4 regions of the Lysinibacillus sp. FJAT-14222 genome follow, and region 3 is predicted to be linked to each of the others. Evidence: riboswitches for the same ligand, from Rfam matches in the RefSeq annotation. Region 3 holds a riboswitch; each other region holds the start of a gene.
The links. A riboswitch is a leader RNA that binds a small molecule or an ion and turns the genes downstream of it on or off. The one in region 3 is predicted to bind cobalamin.
Positions count from the first base shown of each region.

Region 1: it holds a riboswitch for cobalamin, as region 3 does, so the genes downstream of both, AN161_RS02315 (ABC transporter substrate-binding protein) here and AN161_RS13910 ((2Fe-2S) ferredoxin domain-containing protein) in region 3, are expected to answer to the same signal.
Region 2: it holds a riboswitch for cobalamin, as region 3 does, so the genes downstream of both, AN161_RS22100 (ABC transporter substrate-binding protein) here and AN161_RS13910 ((2Fe-2S) ferredoxin domain-containing protein) in region 3, are expected to answer to the same signal.
Region 4: it holds a riboswitch for cobalamin, as region 3 does, so the genes downstream of both, metE (5-methyltetrahydropteroyltriglutamate--homocysteine S-methyltransferase) here and AN161_RS13910 ((2Fe-2S) ferredoxin domain-containing protein) in region 3, are expected to answer to the same signal.

Region 1 is NZ_LIYL01000005.1:50,284-58,118, reverse strand. Features, by position in the region: gene AN161_RS02320 (TetM/TetW/TetO/TetS family tetracycline resistance ribosomal protection protein) at 189-2,129, opposite strand; cobalamin riboswitch at 2,311-2,498, shown strand; gene AN161_RS02315 (ABC transporter substrate-binding protein) at 2,675-3,676, shown strand; gene AN161_RS02310 (precorrin-3B methylase) at 3,729-4,394, shown strand; gene AN161_RS02305 (S9 family peptidase) at 4,933-6,921, shown strand; gene AN161_RS02300 (GNAT family N-acetyltransferase) at 7,096-7,638, opposite strand.
Region 2 is NZ_LIYL01000050.1:273,941-281,775, reverse strand. Features, by position in the region: gene AN161_RS22115 (long-chain-fatty-acid--CoA ligase) at 1-411, shown strand, start outside; gene AN161_RS22110 (acyl-CoA dehydrogenase family protein) at 413-2,080, shown strand; cobalamin riboswitch at 2,356-2,539, shown strand; gene AN161_RS22100 (ABC transporter substrate-binding protein) at 2,973-3,947, shown strand; gene AN161_RS22095 (iron ABC transporter permease) at 3,944-4,945, shown strand; gene AN161_RS22090 (adenosylcobinamide amidohydrolase) at 4,942-6,408, shown strand; gene AN161_RS22085 (cob(I)yrinic acid a,c-diamide adenosyltransferase) at 6,414-6,977, shown strand; gene AN161_RS22080 (heterodisulfide reductase-related iron-sulfur binding cluster) at 7,640-7,835, shown strand, end outside.
Region 3 is NZ_LIYL01000029.1:60,113-67,947, forward strand. Features, by position in the region: gene AN161_RS13900 (energy-coupling factor ABC transporter substrate-binding protein) at 1-180, opposite strand, end outside; gene AN161_RS13905 (energy-coupling factor ABC transporter permease) at 182-928, opposite strand; cobalamin riboswitch at 1,072-1,257, opposite strand; cobalamin riboswitch at 1,475-1,663, shown strand; gene AN161_RS13910 ((2Fe-2S) ferredoxin domain-containing protein) at 1,801-2,172, shown strand; gene cobJ (precorrin-3B C(17)-methyltransferase) at 2,177-3,847, shown strand; gene AN161_RS13920 (sirohydrochlorin chelatase) at 3,862-4,743, shown strand; gene cobK (precorrin-6A reductase) at 4,740-5,501, shown strand; gene AN161_RS13930 (precorrin-8X methylmutase) at 5,514-6,173, shown strand; gene AN161_RS13935 (cobalt-precorrin-5B (C(1))-methyltransferase) at 6,173-7,306, shown strand; gene cbiE (precorrin-6y C5,15-methyltransferase (decarboxylating) subunit CbiE) at 7,263-7,835, shown strand, end outside.
Region 4 is NZ_LIYL01000054.1:20,986-28,820, reverse strand. Features, by position in the region: gene metE (5-methyltetrahydropteroyltriglutamate--homocysteine S-methyltransferase) at 1-2,182, opposite strand, end outside; cobalamin riboswitch at 2,356-2,535, opposite strand; gene AN161_RS23085 (DUF4179 domain-containing protein) at 2,828-3,841, opposite strand; gene AN161_RS23080 (sigma-70 family RNA polymerase sigma factor) at 3,838-4,356, opposite strand; gene AN161_RS23075 (CPBP family intramembrane glutamic endopeptidase) at 5,065-5,514, opposite strand; gene AN161_RS23070 (hypothetical protein) at 5,766-6,047, opposite strand; gene AN161_RS23065 (hypothetical protein) at 6,058-6,447, opposite strand; gene AN161_RS23060 (DUF2089 domain-containing protein) at 6,461-6,826, opposite strand; gene AN161_RS23055 (NUDIX hydrolase) at 7,237-7,665, opposite strand; gene AN161_RS23050 (GNAT family protein) at 7,772-7,835, opposite strand, start outside.

The DNA.
Region 1 (7,835 bases), on a different contig from region 3:
CGCGGAAGGAGAGCGAATACCCGCGCGAAGCAAGGAAATACCCGCGGAAGCAGGTCGAATACCCGCGGAAGCAAAGCAAATACCCGCGCGAAGCAAGAATCCCCACGAAATCACCCAGCAAATCCCACGAAACACAAAAAAACAGGACATTGATATAACTAAAATCAAGTCCTGTTTTTTTTATAAATCTATTTAGTACAATGCATAGCTGCCTCCGCTTCCTGCCATGGAACGGAGTAACCCTTGCCTTTTGCACAAAAAATACTAGAGGATGTATATTCAGGATCGGCGTTCTTATCGTAGCCAATTTGCGCGATAATGTCTTCAGTATTGTGACACAAATCATAGCCATCAAATTGTAGGGAGAGTACGCCCTTACCATTGGTGTAGGCGGCAAAGGTTGTACTGTAGCTCATAAATGTTGCGACAGGGGCACGTCCGGTTAAAATCGCATTATTTTCAGTTAAGATTGGCGCGTCAAATGTTCCAGAAGCTTGCTGAATATCGGTCATCATGCGGCCGATAAAATCACTAGGGGCTTTAAGCTTAAAGCGGTAATACGGCTCTAGTAATACATTTTCTGCTTGCTCTAGCCCTTGACGTAATGCACGGAATGTTGCCTCTCGGAAATCGCCACCTTCAGTATGTTTAATATGTGCACGCCCCGTTAAGAGAGTGAAGCGTATATCTGTCACGGGAAAACCTGTTAACAGCCCATGATGATCGCGCTCGAATAAATGCTTTTCAATGAGTCGTTGATGCCCAACCGATAAATCATCCGCATGACATGCATTGACAAATGTATTGCCAGTACCACGTGTATTTGGCTCCATTAATAAATGGACTTCTGCATAATGCTTTAATGGCTCAAAATGACCGTAGCCTGTCACAGTTGTTGAGATTGTTTCCATGTATAAAATCTGTGGTTCGCCAAATGAAATGTCTAGAGAGAAGCGTTTGTTGAGCACTTCGATAAGAACCTCGAGTTGGATGACACCCATAATATGTACATGAATTTCTTGAAACTTTTCATGCCAAATAACACGTAATGATGGTTCTTCTGCTTCAAGCATGCGAAAAGTTTTTAAAACTTCCTTTATATGCTGATCGCCTTCATATTGTACTTTTGCCTGCAACGTTGGCACTAATTCATAGGGCTGCGAGTTGCTTGCACGACCAATGATATCGCCGATGTTTGCCTGACTAATCCCTTTGACTACGAAAATCTCTCCGGCTTTAACCTCTTGTACGGTTTCATAACGGCTGCCATTATATAGCCGAATCTCAGTCACTTTTTCTGTCACATCACCAAACGAAAATTCATCCCGCACATGCAATGTACCTTGTAATCCCTTTAAAAAAGTTAAGCGTTGGTGTCCATCATGACGAATTTTAAAGACTTCGCCTTGAAACGCTACATTATTGTTAAAATGTGTCTCTGTAAGTAGGGGAAGCTGTGCTAGGAATTCCTTTATCCCAATATCTTTTAAGGCAGAGCCAGTAAAACACAAAAAGGCATTTTCTTGATTAATCATCGCTTGTAAATGAGTAAGGCAGTTGGAACTATCCAATGTTTCATTTAGAAAAGCATCGAGAAGCTGCTCATCACGTTCAGCAAGCCACTCCATCATGTGAGTTGAAACATAGTCAGAACGGAGCGGTTCATCTACGAATAGTACATCCTCAGAGCAATCCTTTTGAAGCTGTGCCATAACGGCTTCAACATCTGCCCCTTCACGATCAATTTTGTTGATAAAAAAGAAGGTAGGGACGTGATATTGGCGTAAAAGTTGCCACACTGTTTCCGTATGACCTTGTATTCCTTCAACTGCACTAACAATAATAATGGCATAATCCATAACCCGAATGGCACGCTCCATCTCTGGAGAGAAATCGACGTGCCCAGGTGTATCGATTAACGTATATGTATCATCTCCAAGCGACATGCGACCTTGCTCCGCAAAAATTGTAATGCCTCGCTGACGCTCCAGCTCATGATTATCTAGAAATGTATCCTGGTGATCCACTCGTCCGCGGGCTTGAATACTGTTTGTATGAAATAGTAACTGCTCAGAAAATGTTGTTTTTCCTGCATCAACGTGAGCGAGTACACCAATTGTTACATGCATAAAAAATCCTCGTTTCTATTAGTTCGTTTATCAACATTGTAACAGAATGGGTTAAAAAATATTTCGTATAAAAATAGTTAGTGTTTATGTCGCAATAGTGTTAATATATTTATGATTATGATTTATTGGTATTTTTGTGAGATTGTGAATTTGCTAGTTTATCAATATCATTTACAACAATAAAATATAACGACGTATTGGTGCAAATGACCTTTGTCATTTGCTTAAAAGGGAAATCGGTGCAAATCCGATGCTGTCCCGCAACTGTAAATGGGGAGTCTATACGAGATGCCACTGTAGCTAAGCTATGGGAAGGCGTATAGATGATGAACCTAAGCCAGGATACCTGCCAATATGTATTCTTTTACTTAAACCACGAGGATGGGGATAGTGAATAGGTTGAAAAACCCTTCTTTCACTATGCTAACCTCTTGGAAACAAGGGGATTTTTTTATGCCCTTTTTTAACTTCTAGTCAAAGTAACTTGATAGCAAAGAAGTCTAATGATTTCTTTCTATATATTTAACATCAAAGGAGAAGAGGACATGAAGAAATGGAAAAGTTTGTGGCTAGTCTTTGCGATCGCATTGATGGCAATATTGGGTGCATGTAGTGAAAAGGACAAACCAGAATCTGCTACACAAGGTGAGAAGGTAGAGCCTTCACAAGCTGAAAAGACAGAAATAACGATTGAAAATAATGGAACAACACAAGTATATAAGGAAGCACCAAAAAAAGCGATTAGCTTAAATCAGCACGTGACAGAAATTATGTTGGCTTTAGGCTTAGAAGATTCAATGGTAGGGACGGCTTACTTAGATGACGAAATTTATGAGCCATTACAAGCTGCATACGATAAAGTACCTATGTTAGCTGAACAGTATCCTACAAAGGAACAGATTATTGATGCTGAAGCAGACTTTTTATATGGGGGCTGGAAAAGCGCCTTTGGAGAGAAAGGTGTTGGTACACAGGAAGAGCTTGAAACTTTAGGGATTCACTCTTATTTACATACAGCCTCAAGTATGACGAAACCAACTTTAGAAGATATTTTCGCAGATATTCGAAATATCGCAAAAATTTTCCGTGTTGAGGATCGTGGAGAAGCATTAATTGCACAAATGACAAAGGATGTGGAGGCTGTACGTGCAAAATTACCACAAGATGGGGAAAACTTACGCGTTTTAGTGTTTGATAGTGGTGATAAAGATGTCTTTACAGCTGGACAAAACTTTATGAATGAGCTTGTGACAATTGCTGGTGGTAAAAATATTTTTGGTGATGTGGAATCAGGTTGGACTACTGTGTCAAAAGAAGATGCAGTAGAACGTGATCCAGAAGTTGTTGTTGTCGTTGATTACGGAGAAACAACGGCGGAAGAAAAAATAAATTTCTTAAAAAATGATCCAGCCTTGAAAGAAATGGAAGCAGTCAAAAATGAACGCTTTGTGATCTTACCACTTTCTGCTGCGTCTGAAGGGGTTCGTGCTGCAGAAGCCATTCAAGTATTAGCAAAAGGCTTCTATCCTGACAGCTTTAAAAACTAAAAAAATCTGGGCTAGCGTTTTGCTAGCTCCTTTTTCATAAGGAGAAGTATTTATGAACGAATTTCATACGAATATACCAGACAAAACCTTCGAAAAGCTAAACAGTAATGGGGATTTTACCCGTCTTGCCGTAAGCCCAGGCATTATTAATAAACATTATACCCCTGCACAATTCCAAACAATAGCAAAAGTTGTAGGAGAAACAGGTGCAATCAAATACTCTGCCTCTTACAGTATATTATTATCTATACCATCAGTAGTTGTAGCAAATACGATTGAGGAGCTAGAAGAGGCTGGCCTGTATGTGGCAAAGCAAGGACCAATTGTGGCGATGAAAGCCTGTGATTTCTGTGATGGGGATAAAATGGAGGCAGCACCGATTACTGAACAGCTATATCAATCATTAGAAGGAATATCTGTCCCTACAAGATTACGTTTAAACGTAAATGGCTGCGCTTCTGCTTGTTATAATCCGGTATATGATGATATTGGACTTGTCTATCAAAAGGATAGCTTTGATGTCTATTTAGGGGCAGTACCTATGGGTGCAAATGCACAAGCTGGGACACTGTTTGCTAAAAGGGTAGGTGTTGAGCATATTGAAGACTTATTAAAGCAAATCATTAGTCTCTATAAGGAACATGCTCGCCCGAATGAACCCTTTTATAAATTTTATCGTAGAACAAAATGCGCTGATTACTGGAAAGACTTAATCTGACTCATTATCATCACGTGGGCTTGATTTCTGTACCGACTGGGTGCTTTCCTAGGTACGTCCGATAAACCGCTTCATGTGATGATAAAAAGAGAGAAGTGTTTTATCATCAGTATGTCGATTTGGCTTAATAAAGAGGCTGGGACATAAGAAAAGCAAAATTAAAAATTTTACATCATAAAAGCGCAAGAAATCAACATTTCTAAAATTGATTTCTTGCGCGTTTTAAGTTTTTGGCCAGTGTTAAGTTGTTTGGTTTTCATATAGCTAGTGTTAGATGAAAAGCCTTTAGTCTCGTTCTACATAAGGTTGGATAACTTGACTATTTTCAACACTATATACTTAAAGCACTGTTGGTTTGTCATCAAATTTTACTTTATTTCGTATCCTTGTGATGTAGTTGACAATTGTTAAATAATATAATATCTCTCCAAAAAAGTTTCTGAGTAAAAACAATTCCTCCTTAAAAGAAGGAATAATACTTAGAGTATCGAAATATTATACTAGGTAATGAAATTTTCACACAAAGGGGATTTAAAATATGACTTTAAAACAAGGGGTTCAACCAGAAGATCTATACCAATTAAAATCAGTGGCGGATCCACAAGTATCACCTGACGGAACAGAAGTTGTGTATGTAGAGACTCATATTGATGAGAAGAAAAAGGACTATGTGTCTAATTTGTTTTACATAAACTTGAATGAAAAAAATCCTCAACAATGGACATTTGGCGAAGATAAAACGAATTCACCTGTTTGGTCTCCAGATGGCAGTAGAATCGCGTTTGTGTCAACGAGAAATGGCAAGCCACAAATTTTTGTTCTTTCTAAAGCAGGCGGAGAAGCGAAACAAGTTACAAATTGTAAAAACGGTGCGACATCACCAACTTGGTCTCCGTGTGGAGAGAAAATTGCCTTCTCAGTAAAGCTTGGTAAAGATGAAAGCATTTATGATAAAGCTGAAAAGGATCAGAAAGAAGACAAAGAACTTAAACCACTTGAAATAGAAAAGATGAAATATAAATCAGATGCAGCTGGGTTTATTGATATGGAGCAATTTTCTCAAATTGCAATCGTCCATCTTGAATCTGGAGAATTAGAGCTAGTTACGGAAGGGAAACATAATTTACAGCTCGGTAAATGGTCCCCGAACGGTAAATATCTTTCTTACATTGCAGACTTAACAGAGGATCTAGATTTTTCATTCATAAGTGATATTTACTTATTGGATTTAGAGACGAAACATGGTCGCAAGCTTACGGAAGGAACGGGGATGTTCTACCAAACTTCATGGTCTCCAAACAGCCGCTTCATAGCGTATGTTGGAAGTGAACGTGAATTTGAAAATGCGACACATGCAAAGCTATGGATTTATGATTTAGAAAATAACAATCAGACATGTGTAACGAGTGATTTTGACGCGCCTGTCGGTGATTTTGTCGTAGGTGATTTCCTTCAAGGTGTTGTTGCTCCGCATGTTCAATGGTTGGAGGATAGTAAAAGCTTTTACTTCCAAGTGACAGATCGCGGAAATACAGCTATTTATTTTGGCAATCTTTCTGGAGAATTATATCCAACTATGAATGATGAGCAGTATGTCTATGGTTTTTCACTTGATCATAAAAATGATAAAGCTGTAGCTGCAATCAGCACTACGACAAATCCTGGTGATCTTTTTTACGTTAATTTAAATACTGGTGAAAAGGAACAGCTCACTAAAGTTAATGAAGAATTTTTAAAGACGAGAGAATTATCTGTTCCAGAAGCAATTGAATATGAAGGGGCAGATGGTTGGAAAGTAAGCGGTTGGATGATGAAGCCACTTGGCTATGAAGAAGGGGAAAAATATCCACTTATTCTTGAAATCCATGGTGGACCGCACGCTATGTATGCCAACTCCTATTTTAACGAATTCCAAATCCTTGCTGCACAAGGTTATGCGGTTCTCTTTACGAATCCTCGCGGAAGCCATGGATACGGTCAAAAGTTTGTTGATGCGGTTCGTGGTGATTATGGCGGCAATGATTATAATGATCTAATGGCCGCTGTTGATTATGCATTGAAGCATTATGATTTCATTGACAAAAACCGTCTCGGCGTTACAGGTGGGAGCTATGGGGGGTTCATGACAAACTGGATTGTCGGTCATACAAATCGCTTTAAAGCTGCTGTTACTCAACGTTGCATTTCTAACTGGATAAGCTTTTATGGCGTAAGTGATATCGGATATTACTTCAATGACTGGCAAATCCAAGCGGGACTAGACAATATAGAGAAGCTATGGAATCATTCGCCACTGAAATATGTGGACAATATGCAGACGCCGTTGTTAATTTTACACAGTGAAAAAGACTATCGTTGTCCAATTGAACAGGCAGAGCAATTATTTATCGCCTTGAAACATCGTAAAAAAGAAACTAAATTTGTTCGCTTCCCAGAATCCAATCACGAACTTTCAAGGAGCGGAAAACCAACGTTAAGAATCAATAGACTAGAATATATTAGAGATTGGTTTGTGGAATATCTTTAAGAGAAATATTGATGGCATAAGAAGTGAAAATACTTCATATGCCACTTTTTTATATTATAGCTACAATTAGAGGGAGAATTCAATTTTCGTAGTTGTTACCATTTTCGTGTACAAGTTTGGAATCAACATTGGGAAGGAACTACATGGTCGGAAACACTTTTCTGAGATGTTGGGCTATTCATTAATTATTCCGTAATACACCAAATCCTCATATTTACCGTCTTTAATGATATGATCCTTTAAAATTCCTTCTTGTTTCATACCAATTTTCTCCATTATTTTTCCTGACGCAGGGTTCGTTGAAAAATATCGGGCAAACACTTTGTGCAGTTTTTTTTCTTCAAAAGCAAATTGTACAATTGACTGCGCTGCCTCCGTGGCAAAGCCTTTTCCCCAATATTCCTCGCCAATCCAATAGGCTATTTCACCATGATTAAAATGTTTATTATTCGATAATGCAATTGCTCCATATAATTCACCAGTTTCCTTATCTGTGATTGCAAACTCGTACGAAAAATCCTGCATAAAATTATCGTAATGATGTTCCATCCATGATAATGCATCATTTAAACTATATGGATAAGGTAGGTACATGGTGCTTTTATAAATATTATAGTTATTGCAAAGCTTTACAACTGTTTCTGCATCGGATGTCTGAAATAATCTAAGTACGAGCCTTTCTGTTGTAATCATTAAATTTTCACGAACATATCCCATTCAATCATCTCCATTTATCAATATTTTGTAAAATGACACTCACTATAGTGTAGGGTTGATTTTCGTTCCGACTGGGCGCTTTGTCGCTGACGCTTCGCTTTCGCACAGAATAAAGCTTCTTAGGGACGACAGACGAGCCGCTGCGCTCCAATCAACTCATTTACATGGCATAAAAATTTAAAATATCTTCCCGAATT
Region 2 (7,835 bases), on a different contig from region 3:
TACAAGGATGATATCGCAACAAAGGCTGCATTTATAGATGGCTGGCTGAAAACGGGTGATTTGGCTCGCGTGGATGAGGATGGATATATTTGGATTGTTGATCGTAAAAAGGATGTCATTTTTTCTGGCGGTGTGAATATTTATCCGAAAGAAATTGAAGATCGTATGTTGAGCTATGAGGGAATATTTGAGGTTGCTGTCATAGGTGTACCACATCCAGAGTGGGGAGAAACGGTGAAGGCCGTTTATGCTTCTAAAATAGAAATTAACGAGGACGAACTTAAAGCTTATTTGGAGGAGCATCTTGCTAAATATAAAATTCCACGCATCTTTGAACGTGTAGAAGCGCTACCACGGAATGCATCGGGCAAAATACTAAAACAAACTTTGAAGGGACAAGAGGTGAGATAGCATGAAGGTTTTACAGCAGGAAGAAATGAAAACAACGAATTTTTTTAAGGATAATGATACACTTCATAAAGTTTTAGAAATGATGCTAGATAAAGAGTTTGTGGAATATGCAACACGCGAGTTAACAGATTTTGGTGAGCTTTGTGCTGGAGATATTGATGTGAGAGCCAAACATACGGATAGAGAGGGTGAACCTCGATTACAAAGGTATAATGCCTATGGTGAAGAAGTGTCAGAGATTTGGGTTAATGATGGCTATAAAAAGACAATTGAAGAGACGTACAATACTGGCATTGTTGGCTATGTGCATAAAGATATTCCGCAATTAGGTAGAAAGGGCAACTATGTGTATAGCTTTGCTCAAGGTTATATACTGTCCCATACTGAGCCAGGCTTTTACTGTCCTGTTACTTTAACAATGGCAACTGCTTATCTCCTTGACCATTATGCGAGTGATGAGGTGAAGGAGCGCTTTTTACCACATGTTTGTGCAACAGGAGATACCGAGCTATATGAGGGAGCGACATTTTTAACGGAGCGTCAAGGTGGCTCTGATGTTGGTGCGAATGTTGTAGAGGCAAAACAGGACGGCAATCAGTATCGTTTATATGGTGAGAAATATTTCGCATCAAACGCAGGAATGTGTGGAGTAGCCATGGTATTGGCACGTATGGAAGGGGCTCAGGCAGGCTCAAAGGGCTTAACATTATTTGCGGTTCCATGGCGGAAAGAGGATGGAACAGTTAATAACCTCCGCATTCGACGTTTGAAGGATAAACTTGGCGTTAGAGCCGTACCTTCGGGTGAGGTGGAATTTGATGGTGCACTAGCTTATGTCGTAGGTGAGCCGAATAAAGGAATATATTATATGCTGGAGGCGCTTAATTTATCAAGAATTTGCAATGCTGTTGCATCTATAGGCATTATGCGCCGTGGTTATTTAGAGGCGAAGCACTATGTGACAAATCGTCAGGCATTTGGTAAGCCTTTAACGCAATATCCTATGATTCAGGATACGCTAGGGAAATTCGCTGCCAAGCTTCATGTGGAGGTTGCGACAGTTTTTGATCTTATTCATCAGTACGATAAAGTTACAAGTGGACAGGGGAATGAAGAGGACATCATTTTGAATCGCTTGTATATTGCTATCATGAAAAAAGAAACGGCAGAGCAAGCGGTACATTATGCGAGTGAAGCGATTGAATTACATGGTGGAAATGGCTATATTGAAGACTTTGTAACACCTCGCTTATTAAGAGATGCACAGGTGCTTACTGTGTGGGAGGGAACTGCCAATATTTTAGCTTTAGAGCTCATTCGTTTAGTTGATAAGTTTCATGTCCATGAATTGTTTGTTCGTGTCATGGAGGAACGTCTAGAAAAACTAGCTGACAGTCCATTAGTGGAAATTGTAGTGGAGCAATTAGCAAAATTAGACTCGACTTTGCAAACATTTAGCGGTTTAGATGAAGCGACGAAAACGTTTGAAGCAAAAAAGGTCGCAGAAAAAATGGCACATTTATATGAAAGTGTTGTAGCGGTCGAATGGGCACAAAAATTCGGCGGCAAATATGAAAAGCTAGCAGATATTTATTTAGAGAGCACATGGGCATTGCGAGAAATGGGTGCACCAATGAAAACGGTCCAGTATTTTTCAGATATAGTTTAACTTCTTTCAGCAAATGTTTTGTGTGGCGAAAGTGAAACGTCAGCTACAAATGTTTTGTGTAGCGAAAGTGAAACGTCAGCTACAGGTGTTTTTTGTAGCGAAAGCAAAGTGTCAGCTACAAATGTTTTTGTAACATAAGTGCAACTTTAATTATAGAAGTCTCCCACCTCTATAGGTTGTGAGATGAATGCGGGTTATGTTACTTTTCAGTAGGTGTCCAAATAGAAGTCGTCTCGAATGGAGGCGACTTCTTTTGTTTTCATGTATAATAAAAATCAACTGAATATTATAAAGGTTCTTTACTTATGTAAAGTGAAAAGGGAAATCGGTGTAATTCCGATGCGGTCCCGCCACTGTATGTGTGAGTTTTTTCAATTTGCGCCACTGAAAATTTCGGGAAGGCATGAAAAAGCGAATGGAGCACGAGCCAGGAGACCTGCCTTTATAGAAAACACGTTGCAGCCTACGAGGATAGGGTGGTGGATTTTGTATGCGTATTTTTTGTGCAAATTTGACCCCCTCATCTTTTTGTGATGAGGGGTATTTGTTTTGTAAGATTGATGTCGATAAATTTGAAAAAATGAGCGATAAATCCACAATGTTGAACGATAAACCTGATGTTGGGTGATAAAACAACAAAGTTAGGCGATAAACTCATAATGTTGGGTGATAAACCTAAAATGTTGGGCGATAAATCCACAATGTTGAGCGATAAACCCGATGTTGAGTGATAAAACAACAATGTTAGGCGATAAACTCATAATGTTGGGTGATAAACCCAATGTCGGCTGATAAACCCACAACCTTGTGCGATAAAAGCTAAAATATATCGATAAATCAGAAAAACAAGTCGTTAAAATATACGCACAGATAAACTAAGGAGGATTTTCACATGAAGAAATTTTGGAAAATAGGATTATCAGCATTTTTAGCTATTGGCTTGGTTGCTGGATGTAATGCAAAAGAGGAAACAAATGAAAAGTCACCATCTTCTGAACAGCAGAAGCAACAAGAGACATCAAAAGTTGACGAAGCAGCATTCCCGATGACGATAACGGATGCGACTGGCAAGGATATTACGCTAGAAGCACCACCTGAAAAAATTGTCTCGCTCATTCCAAGTAACACTGAGATTTTATTCGGCCTTGGCTTAAATGATGAAATAATTGGTGTAACAGATAATGATGATTACCCAGCGGAGGCTACTGAAAAAGAAAAGGTTGGGGGCATGGAGTATAATATTGAGCAAATTATTGCTTTAACGCCAGATATCGTTTTTGCGCATGCATCGAGTATGACTTTTTCAGAAGGAGCAATTGAACAGCTTGAGGCTGCAGGCGTGAAGGTATTTGTTGTTGCAAATGCTAAAGACTTTAATGACACATACACATCAATTGAACAGCTAGGTCGTGCAACAGGGAAGCTAGAAGAGGCTCAAAAAATTGTCGCAAATATGAAGGCGAAAGTTGAAGAAGTTCAAACAAAACTTGAGGGTGTTAAACCAAAGAAAGTCTTTGTAGAAACGTCTGATGAGCCAGAAATTTATACAGCTGGTAAAGGTACATTTATGAATGAAATGCTAAATATGATTCATGCCGAAAATGTAGCAGCAGATGCAGATAACTGGTATAAAATTGATGCTGAACAAATTATCGCGAAAAATCCAGATGTCATTGTAGTGACATATAATTATGTACCTGATATTTTAACGAAAATTCCACAACGTGCAGGCTTTGAGACAATTACTGCCGTGAAAAACAAGGACATTGTACAAGTAGATGAAAATACGACGAGTCGTCAAGGTCCGCGTTTAGCAGATGGTCTTGAAGAATTAGCGAAAGCTATCTACCCTGAGGCGTTTCAGTGAGTAGAATATTAATAGCCTATGTAACAGCAATTACGCTTCTGATCATTAGCATCTGGTGTGGCGTAGCGATAGGCTCGGTTCATGTTCCACTAGAAGTATTGTGGAATAAGGCGGCTGATGAAACAGCTGCCAATATTTTATGGAAAATTCGTTTACCTCGAGTCCTGCTGGCAGGGCTTGTCGGGGCGTCTCTTGCCATTGCAGGGGCAGCTTTTCAAGGTTTATTAAAAAATCCATTGGCAGATCCTTATACGTTAGGGGTTTCCTCGGGTGCATCTGTTGGCGCAGTGATGACGATTTTCTTTAGTGTATCAATACCGGTAGTTGGCCATTATACATTGCCAACCTTCAGTATGATAGGTGCAATATTAACGATGGTAGCTGTCATGGGCTTTGCTAGAATAATAGATCGCTCACTGAAAATGGAAACCCTTATTTTAACAGGAGTCATATTTAGTTCGTTTTTAGGCTCCTTAATTTCTTTAATGATTGCATTATCCGGTGAGGAGCTACGGCAAGTTATTGGCTGGCTGCTCGGATCAGTATCGATGCGTGGTTGGCCATACGTTCAAATGATTATTCCGTTTGTAATAATTGGTTCGATCATGCTCTGGACACAAAGACGTGAGTTAAATGTTCTGTTATATGGAGAAGAACGTGCGAAGCATTTAGGTGTCAATGTTAAGCGCAGTAAATATTTAATTTTAGTAGGTGGATCAATGTTGACTGGAGCGGCGGTAGCTGTTTCTGGCACGATTGGCTTTGTTGGCTTAGTTGTACCCCATATGACGCGGATGCTTTGGGGTTCTGATCATCGTCATTTATTGCCATTATCATTTTTAAATGGGGCAACTTTGCTCATTATTTGCGATTTAATAGCACGAACAATTATTATGCCTAGAGAGCTACCGATTGGCGTAATTACTGCCTTTATTGGGGCGCCCGTCTTTTCCTATATTTTTTATAAGCAACGTAGAAGTAAGGGGGTACGGGCATGATTGTTGTTAAACATCTTTCTGGCGGCTATGAAGATGTGCCGATCGTCCATGATATTAGTTTTTCCGTTGAAAAAGGGAAAGTACTTGGGATTTTAGGGCCGAATGGTAGCGGAAAATCGACGCTGTTAAAAGTAATGAGTGGCATATTACCAGCAACTGCAGGCACTATATTAGTAGATGGTAAAAATATCAACTCTTACAATGCCCGTGCATTGGCCAAAAAAATGGCGGTACTACCACAATTACATGCCAATGCCTTTTCCAACAGTGTACGTGAGGCAGTATCACTTGGACGTTATCCACATCAAACTGGCTTCTTTTCAAGCTGGACTGAACGCGATGAACAAGCAGTCCAACATGCAATGATGCAAACCGGTGTGAAACGCTATGAACAGACATCGATGGAATTTTTGTCGGGCGGTGAACAGCAAAGAGTTTTTGTAGCCCAAGCTCTTGCACAAACAGCGGAAATATTACTGTTAGATGAACCAACGAACCATCTAGATATTGCCCATCAACGTCAAATTTTAGATATGGTGCGAAAGGAAGCAATAGAATGTGGTTTAACCGTTATTATGGTGCTACATGATATGAATTTAGCTGCCCTCTATTGTGATGAATTATTACTAATGGAAGGGGGGCGGATGCGAGCATTTGGGGCACCACATGAAGTATTAATTGCCTCGCAAATCGAAGACGTCTATCATGCGCGCGTAGCGACATATGCACATCCTGAAATTCCAAAACCTCAAATTACAATGATGCCAGCTTCAGTTGAACATCAGCAACGTGCTGTCATTCAAAAAGTAAATTTCACTGTTACGGATCATTACATTCAGCTTAAGTCAGAGTTTCCTTTAAAAACGGTTTCCTCAGCTGTCCATAATCCGGGTATCGGTTGGTATGATTGCCTGTTAAATCGCTCTGTACCAATAGATTATGTGATTAGTGATGTAAAGGGAGAGGTCGCTGAATTTTTACAAAAGGAGCTTTTCTCATCTACAAGCACAGTCGTCATGTTAACGGCTGTCCCGACAGAACTTGTAGCTATTAATGAATTTAAAGCTTCCTTTGGTAGCGTCCTTGTTGCTGTAACTGCTGGTATTGGCAATGCTGTTGATGTGTCACGCACACATGAAAGACAGGATGAACCATATATTGGTACTATAAATACGTGGGTCATTGTTAATGGTTGTTTATCAGAAGAAGCGTTTTTCCAAGCGATGATGACAGCTAATGAGGCAAAGACAAAGGCATTGCAATCAGAAGATATTCGTGATGAGCTTAGTGGTACGATTGCAACAGGCACTGCTACAGATAGTTTATTGATTGCGGCGACACAAAAAGGGGAAGAAATGCTGTATGGGGGCCCAATTACTGATGTAGGTAAGATAATCGGTAAAGGTGTTTTTGAAACAACTGTACAGGCAATAAAAAATTATAAAAACAATTTTAGGAGATGAGAGAAATGAAGCTTTACACGAAAACAGGCGATACAGGGAAAACAAGTCTTATCGGAGGTCGCGTTGACAAAGATAGCTTACGCGTAGAGACTTATGGGGCAATCGATGAATTAAATTCTTTTATTGGCAAGGCCGTAAGTGAATTAGATCGTGAGCTATTCAAGGATATTCTAATTGATTTAGAAACGATTCAGCACGAGCTTTTCGATGCAGGTGGCGACCTTGCTAACGTTATGAAGGAGCGTCATTATAAGCTTACAGAGCAGCCAATTGAAGTGTTGGAATCTCGTATTGATGCATTGTCAGATGAAGCACCACCATTACAGCGCTTTATTTTACCAGGTGGTGCACCAGCAGCCGCAACCTTACACATTGCTCGTACAGTAGCGCGTCGAGCAGAACGTCAAATGGTAACGCTTATGAAGGAAATGGATGATGTACCGACGATTGTGCAAAAGTATTTAAATCGTCTATCTGATTATTTATTTGCAGTTGCACGTGTTGTTAATTTCCGTCTGAATGTCGCGGATGTTGAATATATTCGAAGTGGCAATGTTTTTAAAAAATAACAGGTGTGTTGATTAACCATTTTTATACATTCGAATTAATTCGAAGACGCTGATTTCCGCTACGGGCTCATCGGACGCCCCCAGGAAAGCGCCCAGTCGGAACGGAAATCAACTCCACGTTATTGTGATGAATTCATTTTTAGATGAAAACTTTGAAGATTTATCGGAACAAAATCTCATTTTATCGGAACAATTTTAGCATTTATCGGAACAAAATCTCATTTTATCGGAATAATTTCAGTTTTTATCAACTAAGGACGCCCCCAGGAAAATCAATCCTACGTTATGGTGAAAGCTCATATTAGTTTTGAAAAGAAATAGTTATTTTGAATTTTAGGGCACTGAAAAAGTCGGTTTGTCATCAAAAACATGATGCAAGTCGGCTTTTTTGAGTATCTAAATACAGTTAAAGATAGATTTGTAATATAATTGAATGAAAATTTCTTTTGTGTTTTAGTGCCCTCTTTAAATTCAGGGTGGCTTTTTCGCTTGTAAAATGTAAGAATATAAAATTATCAGAAATATTTCCGTTTTATGTTGACTGAATGCTCACTCATTTATTAGAATAGGAATATAATGATGGAATGACGTACATTTACGTATGAACTAGCAAATTTATCACAAAGAGAGAAACTTACGACAAACTAAAGGGGGGACCAACCATGAGTCCATTAGTAATTGCAAACATTGTTCTAACAGTCGTGGTTGTGCTTTATGCAGTAGGATTGTTCTTCTATCTGTTAAAAACACGCTATAAGTTTGTGCAATTGGGGAAAAAGGTTGAGTTTGATGAAAGTGTTAAAGAACGTATAGGTTATCTTATGGTCAATGTACTTGGCCAAAACAAGCTATTAAAAG
Region 3 (7,835 bases):
AATTTCACCACTTGGTGGCTCCCATAAGCTTTCAAACCATGGCTCGTAGTCAGCATTTATTTCACTAATTGCTGCTTCCGCTTCGCCATCAGCACCCTCAAATTCTGCGCCCTTTTGGATAAATAGGGGGATGATTGCTAGTAACACAACAATTGCTAAGAGCAGTAAGTTTTTTTTCATTTTAGTGTGCCTCCTTTGCTGAGAAAACACGTAATGCTTTTAATTCGCTCACATTGTATTTTTTCAAGAAGTTCATAACGATCACTGTTAAAATTCCTTCACTAACAGCAAGAGGAACTTGTGTTAACGCAAAAATGCCAGCAAATTTTGTGAATGACGCCATAAAGCCTCCGACTTCAGATGGGAAGGCAAGGGCTAGCTGTACAGAAGTGACAACATATGTACCTAAGTCACCAAGCATTGCTGCTAAAAAGACAGCTACTGAAAAGGATAGTCCCATTTTTTGTGAGCCCTTAAATACATAGTAAACAATAATAGGACCAACAATTGCCATGGAAAAGGTATTTGCCCCTAATGTTGTAAGACCACCATGTGCTAAAAGTAAAGATTGGAATAATAATACGATTGTTCCGATAACACTCATGGCTAGTGGCCCAAAAAGAACTGTCCCAAGTCCAACTCCTGTCGGATGTGAGCAACTTCCCGTTACAGAAGGGATTTTTAAGGCTGATAGCACAAAGGCAAAGGCACCCGATAGACCTAATATCATTTTTGTCTCAGGATTTTCATCAATGGTTTTACGAATAGAACGTAATCCTAAAATAATAAATGGAATCGATACGACCCACCAAAAAATCGCCCATTCAATCGGCAAAAAGCCCTCCATGATATGCATCGCAAATGCACGATTTGGCACGAATAAAAATGCCAGTAAGAAATAACTAAGCTTCCAACCTGAGAATTTCAAATATCTCTCCTCCTAACATTAAATTTTTCGATTGTAGCGTGCGAAAATAAAAAAAACACTTCTCCAATTGCGGAAAAGTGTATAGCTAAAAAAGCAAATAGAATTCTAATCTGCTAAGCCGCACACCTATCCTCGTAGGTTGAAACGATCACATATTTTTCGGCAGGTCTCCTGGCTTTAGTTCAACGTTTTATAGGCCTTCCCATCCTTTGGACAGTGACATTATCTATAAAACTCTCTAGTACAGTGGCGGGACCGCGCCGGATTTGAACCGGCTTCCCTTTTAAGCGAAATGACGAACACTTCGCACCGAAAAAAGATGAAGTTGTGAGATTTCACGACAAAGTGTAACATGAATTTCCATATATATGCTATACTTTTTATGAAAAAATGTTTAATTGAGTCTCAATGTCGAAAATTCAGATAAATAGAGAACTAATGTCACATTTTTCTAAAAAAATTAATATAAATGTCACAAATTAAGAAAGAAATATTGAAATTTTAAAAAAATAAGCTATGATAGAAACAGTTTTCAATTACATAAATTCATATAAAACGTCCATAAGTGCTTGAATATTTTCAAGATAATAGGGAAATCGGTGAAAATCCGATACAGCCCCCGCTACTGTAATAGCTGATGAAATCGCAAAGGCCACCATTTATAAAAAAAATGGGAAGGTGCGAAAGTAAAAGGAAGCTTAAGTCAGGAAACCTGCTTATGTGATGATGCATGCAAACTTTTCGGAGGGAGAAGTTGAAGCGAGAGCGAGTACCCGTATATTCGTTTTTATTTAGCTTCTACAAAACCTTTACTCTTCCGTCTAGAGTAAAGGTTTTTCTTTTTCCTAAAAGCAAATGAGGGGAGAACAACTATGACAACTTGGAATTTAGAGGGGATGAAAACACATCTTTTTATTTGCAATGGTAGTAGCTGTATGAAAAAAGATGCAGAGGAAATTACACAGGCAATCCGAGATGAAATACAGTTGCTGGCACTTGATAAGGAGATACATACGACAAGGACTCGCTGTAATGGCAGATGTAAGGATGCTTGCGTTGTCATTGGATATCCTCAAGGGAATTGGTACCGTGTGCCGACAACGGAGCATGCGAGGGCACTCGTGCAAGATTTAAATCATGAATCGTTACATAATGAGCATGTCTTTACATTGCGTGAAGGTTCGTTACAGCGGACAGCACAAACAACAGCCATTAAAGGCATTGAAAAGGTGAAAGAGGGGTAACAAAATGGCGCAAAAAGGTAAGATTTTCGTAGTTGGCTTTGGCCCTGGAGATTTTAAACATATTACGACTCGTGCTGTGGAGGCACTACAACAAAGTGATATGATCATTGGTTATAAAACTTATGTTGAACTTATTCAGGATTTAGTTAGCGCAAAGTCGATTATTAGTACTGGTATGACAGAGGAAGTTTCACGTGCACAGGAAGCAGTACGTCAAGCAGAGGCTGGAAGTATCGTATCGGTTATTTCGAGCGGAGATGCAGGCGTTTATGGCATGGCAGGATTAGTGTATGAGGTATTAATCGAGCTAGGTTGGACAGAAGCAACTGGTATCGAGGTTGAAATTGTTCCAGGCATTTCGGCTATTAATTCGTGTGCAAGTTTACTAGGTGCTCCAATAATGCATGACGCCTGTACCATTAGTTTAAGTGACCATTTGACACCTTGGAATTTAATTGCAAAGCGAGTAGAAGCGGCAGCAATGGCGGATTTTGTTATCGCTCTTTATAACCCAAAGAGTGGCCGTCGTACGAGACAGATCGTAGAGGCACAACGAATTTTATTAGAATATCGTTCGCCAGATACGCCGGTAGGACTTGTGAAGAGTGCTTACCGTGATCGCCAGGAAATTACGATGACGACTTTAGCAGAAATGCTGGAACATGATATCGGCATGTTAACAACGGTTATTATCGGGAATTCATCAACGTTCTTCTATGACAATAAAATGATTACGCCGCGTGGTTATCAGCGCAAATATACACTTGGTGAAGAAAAACAACCGTTACGACCACATCAACGACTTAGAGATGAAAATGAACCTTGGGCAATGAATCAAGAAACAGGGAAGGCACGTAATGATTTTGCGACAGATCCCAATGCCAATCGAATTAAGCCCAGTTTAGCCATAACACCAGAACCGAAGCCTAAAAAATCATCACTTGAAATGGCGACAGCAGCTCTAACAATGGTGAATGGAACAAGTGCTATGAAGGTAACACCTAAGCTTGTTCAACAAAAAATCCAATCCATTTTTGAATTAGCTGTTAGTCCAGGGGTAGCCAATAAGTTCTTTACGCCTCAACAAATGATGACGTTAGCGGAGGTCGTTGGTGAGGAAGGAACGATGGAGTATACACCAGACCATCAAATTCATTTGAAAATTCCAACGGCTGAGCCTGAAGAAATTACTGCAAAGCTTCGTGAAGTGGGCTTTTTACTAACACCAATTGGTGACGTGCTATCGTTAAAGGCTTGTGACTTCTGTTACGGAGAAAAGGCCGATTCGATTCCTTATGCGGAAGAGATTCAAGAAAAGCTTGGAGGTATGTCGTTACCGAAAACATTAAATATTGGCTTTAATGGCTGTGGTATGGCATGTTATCGAGCCGTATTTGATGATATTGGTATTGTTTATCGCAAAAGTAAATTTGATGTTTTTATTGGTGCTAAGCCGGTTGGCCGTACTGCACATGCTGCCCAGCCTGTTGTTGAGGGCCTAGAGCCTGAACAGCTTATACCGCTTATCACAGACATTATCGAAGAGTATAAAGCAAATGCACATCCAAATGAACGTTTGTTTAAATACTTTAAGCGTGTGAAAAAGATCCTACATTTTACGTATCAGGATATGTCTTCAAAAATAAAAGTAGAGCCAGCTCCGTGCGGCGACTAGTGAGGAGTAATGAGATGAAAGCAATTTTATTTGTCGGCCATGGGAGCCGTTTAGCAGCAGGAAATGATGAGGTACGCACGTTTATCGAGCAAATGACACCTCGTATTGATGAAAGCTTTTTAGTGGAAACATGTTTCTTAGAGTTTGCATCTCCAAATATTGAAGAAGGTATTACGAACTGTGTGAAGAAGGGTGCTACAGAGGTACATGTTATTCCGATTATTCTTCTTCATGCTGGACATTCAAAACTTCATATTCCAGCAGAAATCGAACATGCGCGTGAGCATTATCCAAATATTACGTTCACATATGGCCAAACAATCGGTATCCATGACGAAATATTTGCTATTTTAGAAGACCGTTTAGCAGAAATTGGCTTTAATGCTGAGGAAGAACATAAGGATACTGCCATTTTATTAATTGCACGAGGCGGTAGTGACCCAGCTGCAAATGGTGATTTTTATAAAATTACACGTTTATTATGGGAAAAACTCCCGGTTCAGTATGTAGAAAGCGCCTTTATGGGTGTCACAGATCCTCGTGTTGAAGAAGGAATTGAGCGCTGTGTGAAGCTGGGTGCTAAAAAAATCATTATGCTACCGTATTTCTTATTCACAGGTATCCTAATGGAACGTATGAACGGCATGTGTAAGCAATTTAACGAAAAATATGCTGACTGTGATATTCAAATTGCCAACTATTTTGGCTATCATGAGCGTTTGCAAAATGTGTTATTAGAGCGAATTGAGCAAGCTGTGAATGGTACATCAACAGGTATGCAAGATTTAGAAAATTATCGTGCTTATGCGGCGGTGCATGGACATGCGCATCATCATCACCATCATGACCACGATCATGGACATGATCACCACCATGAAGAGGAGCCAGTGAAATGATTTTCATGTTAGCAGGGACGAGTGATGCAAGGAATCTAGCACTTGAATTACAGTCAGCAGGTTACGCTGTGACAGCTACGGTCGTTACTGAATCAGCCGCTTCAAGCCTTGCAGAAGTAGGCCTCCCTCATTTAATTGGTCGATTAACGGCTGAGGAAATGGCGACGATTATCACAGAGCGAGGGTATCGTTTAGTTGTAGATGCCTCTCATCCATTTGCTGAAGAAGCTTCAAAAAATGCTATGGCTGCTGCTGAGCAAGCAAATGTTCCGTATATTCGCTATGAACGTGCCCATGAGCATTATGCACACCCACTAATTACGATTGTGAAAGATTATGAGGAGGCTGCCCATTTAGCAGCGGAAAAACGCGGCGTCATTATGCTAACGACGGGCAGTAAAACGCTAGCAACATTTACAAAGGTGTTACATGGTTTAGAACATACACGAGTAATTGCGCGTATGCTTCCTCGACTCGATAATATGGAAAAATGCGAAGCACTTGGTGTGGCACAAAGAGATATTGTTGCCATACAAGGCCCTTTTTCAAAGGAATTAAACGAAGCCCTCTTTCGTCAATATGGTGTGACATTGATGATTACGAAAGAAAGCGGCAAGGTTGGCTCGGTGGATGAAAAGCTAGAGGCTGCTCTTGTATGTGGCATTGAAACAATTTTAATCGCAAGACCAAATATAAAATACGGACAGCAATATTCTACATTTGAAGATGTACTACAAGCTGTACAAAACACACTTTAGGAGGCAATCCAGATGGACTTTAAAACAGATTTCAAACCATTAACAGTAGACCCAGATAAAATTTACGATTACAGTTTCTCCATTATTGCAGAAGAAATGGGCGAGCATAATTTCTCAGAAGACGAGTGGAAAGTAGTACGTCGTATCATCCATGCTTCTGCTGATTTTGAGCTTGGACGTAGCGTTATTATTACACCAGGAGCGCTTGAGGCAGGTATTAAATCAATTCTTGCTGGTCGCCATGTCATTGCAGATGTGCAAATGATCGAAAGTGGTTCAGGGAAAAAACGTTTCCAAAAGCATGGCGGCGATTTGCACTGCTATATTGCAGATGAAGACGTATCGATTGAAGCCAAAAAACAAAACACAACGCGCGCGATTATTTCTATGCAAAAGGCTACTAAATTACATGAAGGTGGTATTTATGCAATTGGGAATGCACCAACAGCATTGCTTGAATTAATTCGTTTAATTAAAGAAGGCTTAGCGAAACCGGATTTAATTATCGGTATGCCAGTTGGCTTCGTGTCAGCTGCTGAGTCGAAGGAAGAGCTACTAAAACTAGAAGGTATTCCGTATATTACAAATGTTGGTCGTAAAGGCGGTAGTACAGTGACGGTTGCCGCATTGAATGCTGTCTCACTTTTAGCGGATGAACAGGCGAAAAAATAATGGAGCGGAAGCCTAAAAAGGATCCCAAAGACATGCGTCACGGTTATACAACTGGATCCTGTGCGACTGCAGTAACGAAGGCCGCATTACTTGCCTTAATAACAAATGAAGAGCAAGAAACAAGTACCATTCATTTGCCGATTGGGCGAGATGCGACCTTTACGATAGAAAAATGTACATTTCAGCATGATGCTGTTAGCTGTGAAACGATTAAAGATGCTGGTGATGACCCGGACGCAACACATAAAGCACTCATTGTTGGCACAGTAAGCTGGTCGGATATACCAGGCATTCATCTGGACGGTGGAATTGGTGTCGGGCGCGTAACAAAGCCCGGCTTACCAGTACCTGTCGGGGAAGCAGCCATCAATCCTGTACCACGGAAGATGATTCATAGTACTGTACAAGGCGTACTTGACGAATTTCAAATTAAACGAGGCGTTAACGTAGTTATTTCAGTCCCTAAAGGTGAGGAAATGGCTAAAAAAACGTTAAATGGGCGACTTGGTATTATTGGAGGCATCTCCATTTTAGGCACAAGGGGAACCGTCGTGCCTTTTTCGAGTTCCGCGTATATGGCCAGTATCGTCCAAGCGATTAGTGTTGCAAAAGAGGCTGGTTGTGAGCATTTAGTTGTCACTACAGGTGGACGCAGTGAAAAGTATGCAATGGCACAATACCCTGATTTGCCAGAGGAAGCGTTCGTTGAGATGGGCGATTTTGTTGGCTTTACATTAAAGCATTGTAAGCGACTCGGTATGAAGAAAGTATCGCTTGTTGGGATGATGGGGAAATTCTCGAAGGTGGCACAAGGTGTCATGATGGTGCACTCCAAAAGTGCTCCTATTGATTTTAACTTTTTAGCTCAATTAGCAGTGGATATAGGTGCAAATGAAGAAACCGTTACAAACGTACGAGAGGCAAACACTGCTTCGCAAGTCGGAGAAATTATGGCAGAAAAGGGCTATGATGCATTCTTCAACCACTTATGCGAAGCTTGCTGTTATTCATCATTACATCACATTAAGGGCGGTTTAACGCTTTCCACATCGATCTATTCGATGCAGGGACAATTATTAGGAAGGGCTGATGACATTGCATCGATCAATGAAATTGATTGGGATCGGGGATAATGGACAAGAAAGCTTGCTACGACAATATGTACAGTGGATTGAAGACTGTGAGGTGCTTGTTGGCGGGGAGCGTGTCCTAGAATTTTTCCCGAATTTTACTGGAGAGAAAATTTTGATTAAAGGTGGTCTTTCAGCGCTGGTTGAAAGATTATCTACAGAAACAAGAAATACAGTTATTTTTGCGTCAGGTGATCCATTATTTTATGGAATCGGTGGTTATTTAGCGAAAAAGCTAGATATTGAAATTTACCCATATATGAGCTCAGTACAGCTTGCTTTTTCAAAGATGGGGGAAAGTTGGCAAGATGCCTATGTAACAAGCATTCATGGGCGCTCTATGAAAGGCTTAGCACAACGTATTGATGGTCAAAAGAAAGTGGCACTGCTAACAGATGCAGAAAATAACCCAAACGCGCTGGCACGTTATTTAAAGCATTTTGGCATGACAGAATACCGTGCATTTGTGGCAGAAAATTTACAAGGTACAAATGAAAAATTTGGCTGGTATTCGCTTAATGAATTAGAAATG
Region 4 (7,835 bases), on a different contig from region 3:
TCACCCAAAATTGATGGCGATCAAGCACCTGCAAACTATCTCTCATAATAGTTAGCATTTCTTCGTCGCTCGGTACACGAGGACTATGAATATCATATACGCCTAAACCAATCCCTTTTGTATATGGATTCACTTGAAGTGAAGAGATAAGCTCTCCATGACTTCGTGATGTTTCAATGGAAATAACATCTGCATCTAGCGCGCTAATTGGTTCAATGAAATCGTTAAATTCGCAGTAACACATATGTGTATGGATTTGTGTTTCATCTTTGACACTAGAAGTAGCAAGCTTGAACGAATTGACAGCCCAATCTAAGTAAGCACCCCATTCTTCTTTTCGGAGCGGTAAACCTTCTCTTAGAGCTGGCTCATCCACTTGAATAATCGAAATACCTGCTTTTTCTAGTGCTTCAACCTCTTTACGAAGTGCTAATGCAATTTGATAAGCGACATCTTTACGTGACAAATCGTCTCGCACAAAGGACCAATTTAATATCGTCACTGGCCCCGTCAGCATGCCTTTTACAAAGCGCATTGTTAAGCTTTGGGCATAGGCTGACTCTATTACAGTAATTGGTGAAGCCCATGCAACATCTCCATAAATGATCGGTGGCTTGACACAGCGTGATCCATAGGAAACGACCCATGCTTTTTCTGTAAATGCAAAACCAGTCAGCTTTTCACCAAAGTATTCGACCATGTCTGTACGCTCAAATTCACCATGAACTAGTACATCGATATCTAGTTCTTCTTGTATCGTAATCCAGCGTTTTGTTTCCTGCTCTATAAATGCTTCGTAGGCTTCATTCGATAATTGTTTTTTACGCCAAGCATTACGATTCCTTTTCACCTCATCAGATTGCGGGAAGCTTCCGATTGTTGTCGTTGGAAATAGCGGTAACGCTAACGCTTGCTGCTGCAGCTTTTGACGTTGAGTAAATTCACTATGTCGTTCAAAATCTTGCGTTGTCACAGTTTGAACTGTTTGATGGACCATCTTGTTTTGACGGATTGGATGATTTTTTAGAGCCTCAATCGCCTTCATACTTTCTGAAAAATTGTGTTGTAAGGTACCTTCTTTATCTCGTCTACATGTAGTCAGCTCTATAATTTCTACGATTTTTTCATCTGCGAAGGCCAATGCGTGCTTTAGAACAGGGTCAATCTCATTTTCAAGAGCAGTTGTAATGGGTACGTGTTGTAGATTACTGGATGGTTGAATCCATAGCTCCGCTGCATTACTTAAATGCTCAATCGCCTGAATCGTAGCATTGACCTCCGCTAGATTGGAACGCCAAATATCACGTCCATTTACAACTCCGATTGCCAATACTTTATCCTGAGGGAAACCATATTGACGAAGTGACGCCATATTTCCTTTATAGCCATGAACAAAGTCTAGACCAAATCCTTGTACAGGTAATGAAATCAATGTTTCATAAGCGCATAATGCTTCAAAATAAGTTTGTAGCATGATCTTAGCCTCTGGAACGGCAACGGCTAACTGGTCGTAAATCTCTTGCACAAGCTTGATCTCTGCTGCATCAAGGGTTGTGACAAGGGACGGCTCTTCTAGTTGAATCCAATTTGCCCCTGCCTCCACTAATTCTTTTAATACCTGCGTATAGAGCGGTAATAAGGCTAATAAGTATTCAACTTGTGTGAATTTGCTGTAGCCTTTCGTTAACTTGCAAAATGTATAGGGACCAATCAATGTCGGCTTCGCAATAATACCGTACGCTTCCTTCGCCTCTAAAAAATCGGCTAACACTTTATTTTCTGTTAGTTGCAAGGCTTGTCCCTCATACTCAGGAACAATATAGTGATAGTTTGTATTAAACCATTTTGTCATCTCACTAGCTACGGCTGTTTTATTTCCTCTTGCTACGCTGTAGTAGGTAGGTAAATCAACTTTCCCTCCTTGCCAGTTAAAGCGTTTTGGGATTAGACCAAACATCAATGCCGTATCTAACATTCTATCGTAATACGTAAAATCGCCAATTGTCACCATATCGATGTCAAGTTGTAGCTGCTTATCAATTCTAGATAAACGGATTTTCTTTAATCTTTCCTCAAAGTCCTCTTCAGAAAGTTCGTTGCGCCAAAATGCTTCTAATGCTTTTTTCCATTCGCGATCTTCCCCTATATACGGGTAACCAATGAGTGTGCTTGTATAGGTCATGTCAATCTCCTTTTTAGAAAAAAATAAAAAGCCATCTCCTGCTCGGAAAATGGCTGCATGTTAAAATTATTATGCTAAAACAATACGAAAAAAGTATATACTTTCGCATAAATCATTTGTTATCGCACAGTGCCTATTTGGTCACTTTTCACCACCTATTCCACGTAGGTATTTGGTGTGTACTAGAAATTGGCAGGTCTCCTGGCTTCTCATCAACACGCCTCACAGCCTTCCCAGTTTCCCAGTGGCATTTGTGATTTGCTCCGAATTACAGTTGCGGGACAGCGTCGGATTTTCACCGACTTCCCTTTTAAGCCAAACTCTCATTTGGCACCAAGTCTTACACAATATTCAATTATGCTCCTACTATAACATACATTTCAGAATAGTAGAAATTATTTTTAAACTAATCATCGCTTTATTTGTTCTAATCTGATTGGATTACTATAAATGGAATCGCTATGAACATAAGTATGACTAAACTAAACCCGTATTCATCCCCAATGGTTCATAGCGATTTATCTGAACACTATCATAATCATGTTTTGGTATTGGTTATAGGAATGAATCTCCACAAGCTAGGACATTATTGACCATACCTCTAAATAACTAGTCTTTGCAGTTGGTTAAAAAAGAAATATCAAATTATTCTTTCTTCACTAATCTTAATTTTTCATAGCCCTTCACAGCTAATGAAAGAGATTGCTGTTCATTCCATATGCTGTATGGGAAAACTAAATTAATAGTAGTATATTCATTCGTACGTTCAACATTTGCACCATTTGCATAGAACGCTTCATTATTGCTAGTTAGTAGTGCTGTATCGAAAATATAATTTTCATCTTCAATATTACGGTTAATTGTAAAGGAAATATACATTGAACCGTTTGATAACATAGCTTGCTGTAATTCAAGACCTGTCACCTCGTTTTGCGCTACAAAGACCTGTGTTTCAACAGTGGCAGGCTGTAAATCAAATGCCCATTCTCCATCTACTGAAATAATCCCTCCTTCTTTGTTTACAAAATGCACCTCTTCAATGACTAATTTTGCACCATCTAAAGGGGGAACAGCTGTTGTAGTAGACTCCGCCAGCATTTCCAGTGTTGTGGCATTATTTTTTATATTTTCTAATTGGAATTGGTAGCCCGTATACATTCCTGGTCCTTCTATTGTCTTCGTATCCGACACAAGGGCATCTATTTCGACGCCTTGTGCATTATAGAGCCGATATTCCACGCTCATATAATACAAATTGTCCATTTCGATATTTTCAGATTGAATATTTAACTGCAGGCCTAGTCGATAAGCATCTGCAAATAAATGCTCGAGTGCAATAGTGATATTTTCTGATTGTTGTGTTTGTCCTACATATTGCACATCCCCATTATCACCTGCAACCTCTAACCCGGGATCATCAAATCCAAAAAAGGCTTTTAATGTTGCTAATGCCGAATCATTTGTTAGCAAGACACTTGAAGTTAATGCAATTGTCGCTACTGCTGCTGATATAGCTTTTAGCCATGATAATCGAGTTTTTTTCTTGGATTGCTGATTAATTAGTTCATAGGATTGATCAAAAGCCATTCGAATCGATTGCGGTAGTTCTTGCTCTTTATTCATTTCCTGCAGTATACGTTCCTCTACATTTTTTTTCATTGCGGTTGCGCCTCCTCAACATAATAGTTGTTTTTCAAATGCTGTTTTGCTCTCGAAATTCTCGATTTAATAGTGCCTTCGGGTTCATGAAGAAATTCGCTGATTTCCTTTGTTGTTAGCCCACTCACATAATAAAGTGTTAACGCAATACGATAATTTTCATCTAAGCTATTCAACGCATCATCAAGCTCTATTGATAAATTATCTTGATGTGCCAATGCATTTAGTGTCTCCGAATCGAGCGGTACAACCTGCTTATGCTGCTTCATAAAGCGATAACAATTGTTCAATAAGATGCGGCAAAGCCACGTATTAAAATATTTTACCTCTTTTAAAGTGCCTATTTTTTCAAATGCAGTTAATACCGTCTCTTGCAATAAATCTGCTATATCTTCATCTGTTAGACCTAATCTCTTTGCTGTACGATAAAGAATCAATTCGTATTGCCTAACTAATTGTATAAACGCTTCTCCATCTCCTTTTTGCGCTTTTTTCACTAGAAATTCAGATTCCATTTTTAACACCTCTTCTTTCTTTACACACCGTTAGAGTTTTTTGAATAGTAAATAGTTGCATAGAATTTAAATGTTTTATAATTCCAGTTTACGTAGGTCCGACTACAAAGGCGAGATGCACCGCAAATATCCAATTTGGCTATGCACGTGTGAGTACGCGACAATAATAGTTGAATCGTTTGAAGGATAAATTGATACCTGGGGATTTAATTATTGTTTAAAGTTTCTCTCATTTAGCTAGAAGTACGGAAGATTGAATTCGTCGTTTATTTTGAAGAAAGAGATATCAAGTTACTTAGCATTAAATAATTTGATACATTCATATCACACATTCAGTTAGTTTAAAAGATATTGGATTGTCCACCGAACAAAGGAAGGATTAAAAAACAAGAGCAAACACTAATGATGTGTTTGCTCTTGTTTTTTCGTAATTTCCTTAACATTGTTAATCCGCATTCTTCTGAAGGGATCCCTTTAATATGTCTAAAAGCTTTACATAAAGCATCATATTCTTTAATTCAAAATATTTTTAGTGGCCACACTTTATATTGCCCGATTCTTTTTGTATTCCCGTTTTAAAATCAACAAATATATGTATTTATCTTCAACGAACATGTATTTTGATTCTGTAACAATCAGCTAAGTTTGTCATTCTTATGAATAATTTTTATGAATAGTAGACAAATCTACATTAAACGATAATGAGTATTATTTAAACGAATAATCCCCTTTTATACGACCTAAGACTTCAGCAGATTTCTTTTTTCGTAAGTAAATAAATGAGGAAGTTATTAAAATTAACGATGCCGTTCCAATAACTATAAACTCTACTAAATTATTTGTTTCCTGTGTACTCTCATTCACAACTTGCGTCAAATCAACACCTAATACTTGTAACTCAGAGACTATATTTACTACAAAATGCGCTATAATTGGAATTAATAAATTGTTCGTTCTTAAATATATAGCAGCAAAAAAGAACCCCATACCTGTTGTATCCAATAATTGTTGCATAGTTGCATCAACCGCTTGTCCAGCAAGCATATTTCCAGCATGTGCGATTGAGAATAACATGCTGGACCCAATAACTGATAACCAAATCATATTCGTTTTATGAATCCAAGCTTTTATGAATCCATTTAATAAAATACCTCGCATTAGTATCTCTTCAAATGTAACTGCAACTATTGTAGATATTACTGCTAAAAGATAAGCTTGCTTGCATACTTGCTTTCATCAAATTATTAAGTTCAACACCTAATGCATTCAATACGACAAAAACTAGTACAGGAATAGATAAAAGTAATCCTAATCTAAATCGTACATAGGCAAGAACTTTTAAATAACAGATACAAATAATATTTTTTGTATAGTGAAGTATCTTACATCAAAAAATTTTCTATAATAAATTATAATCTAACCTTAACCTCAGTACCGTCCTTAGCTTTGACATCTACTAGCACGAGCCCTTTATAATTTTTCAGTTCCTTAACCATAGGCTTTAGCGTTTCTTTGTCTATTAGTGGAAAGGTAAAGTCCAGTTTTTTTCTTTCGAAGTGCTCTTTTGTCCATTTGTTTGCATTTTGCTGAATAAATTTTGAAGACAAAATTGAAATAACAATGTTTAAAATAGCATATGGAATCGGGATGGTAAACCGAATGTCTTTTGCTTTCACTTTTACATGCATCATAAGCCAATCACTAATCAATGATGACCGAAACGGTATCCCCATTTGCCGATTTAATATCTACAATTTGGCCATCTAATTCGTTTTCGATTGCTTCTATTATAAGGTTTATGTCAATATCTTTAACGTATTTTTCTGATTGAGGAATACTCGCTGCGATGCTGTGTCCAGCCATTAATACAACCTTGACAAGCTTTAAAGGCAAATTGACCGTAACGTTATCATTTTCGGCTGATACAACACGAATTTTTAAAGTTTTATCTAAATATTTAGTCGGTTTTTCTAAAAGATTATCATCTGTTTCTGCTTTCTCTTTTAATACTTGAATCAGTTCGGATGCCTTATCTGCATCAATCTTACCTTCTTGAACCATTGTTAACACTCTTGAGATTTCCTCTTTCATGATATATTCCTCCTTATTCCTCTTTTAAAAGTTTAATGGCTTCTTCTGTTGTGATTTCGCCATTTTCCAACATAGTGACAATTTTTTTCTCGTCTACTTCATTTTTCTTCTTCTGTATATATCCAAGGGATGAAATGATGTCTGTTAGCTTGCCTCGAACTGTTGGATACGAAATCCCTAGTTCCTTTTCAACTTCTTTGATATTCCCTCTGCATGTTAAAAATACTTCCACAAAATGAAGCTGATCCTTTGATAAGGATGCCAGCTTAGATAATTCGAACTCATTTTCAATCGTCGTGTGACAATGAGAGCACTGCAACTTTGTAATTTTCAATGTTTTACTGCAGACAGGACAATTTGTGATTACTTTATAAGCCATAATGACATTCCTTTCTTTTAGTTGATTCGATTATACAACAAGAAATTAAAAATATAAATAACATATTTAATTTTTTCGATTCAAAAAATCAATAATGTTAATTTATCGCTTAATATTTTTTCTTAAGAAAGGGATTATGCTTGTTTTAGGTTTTAAAATTAAATAATTTTATTGTCTTATTACATATTTAATAACAAATAGAAAAACGCCATTTTGAAAAAAGATTGATCAAAATGGCGTTACTTTTATAACTAGGTATGGTTTTTTATAAAAAAGATTGATTATTTTAATACACCTTATTGAACTATAGCAACCGATAGCTTAAGTGTATTACTTCACAATTTTATCTTTTATTACAGGAATGCCGCCCAATTTGTACAAGAAAGAAGGTTCTTAACTCATTTAGTGATCTAAAGCAAATCGACTAATCCGTCTGGAACTAATTTTAATTTATTATTTGTAAAATCGCTAATTGGCTTCCAAAGCAATTTGAAGATTGCACCATTATCTTCTTGTCCGAAAAAAGAAGGTTTTTCATAAAAGGACTTTTCAACAAATTCAGCATCATATACAAAAACTACTTCGTGTCCAAGGTCACCGTTATATGTAAATATGTTTTCAATTGTACCTAAATAGTTTAAGTTATTTATATTTGCCCCGATTTCTTCAAGCACTTCTCTCTTTATTGCTTTAGAACTTGTCTCCCCATATTCAATTCCTCCACCAATTGGCCGATAGTAATGATCTCCCTTTGCTTCATCAAAGCCTTCAGAGACAAGTATCGAATCGCCTTTCCTAAATACACAAATAGCTATTGCTCGGATCTGTCCTTTCCTCATCCTATTCCTCCATTCTCTTCTTCAACAGCCCTCCATAAAGTCTGATCATTTCTTATTCCATAAAAGTCCCAATTAGCGACATAAGGATACTCTCGCCTTTTTAAATTCATTTGAGGTCTCCTTTAATGATTGCGTACATATATAAATCATCAAACTTTCCACAAGTATAT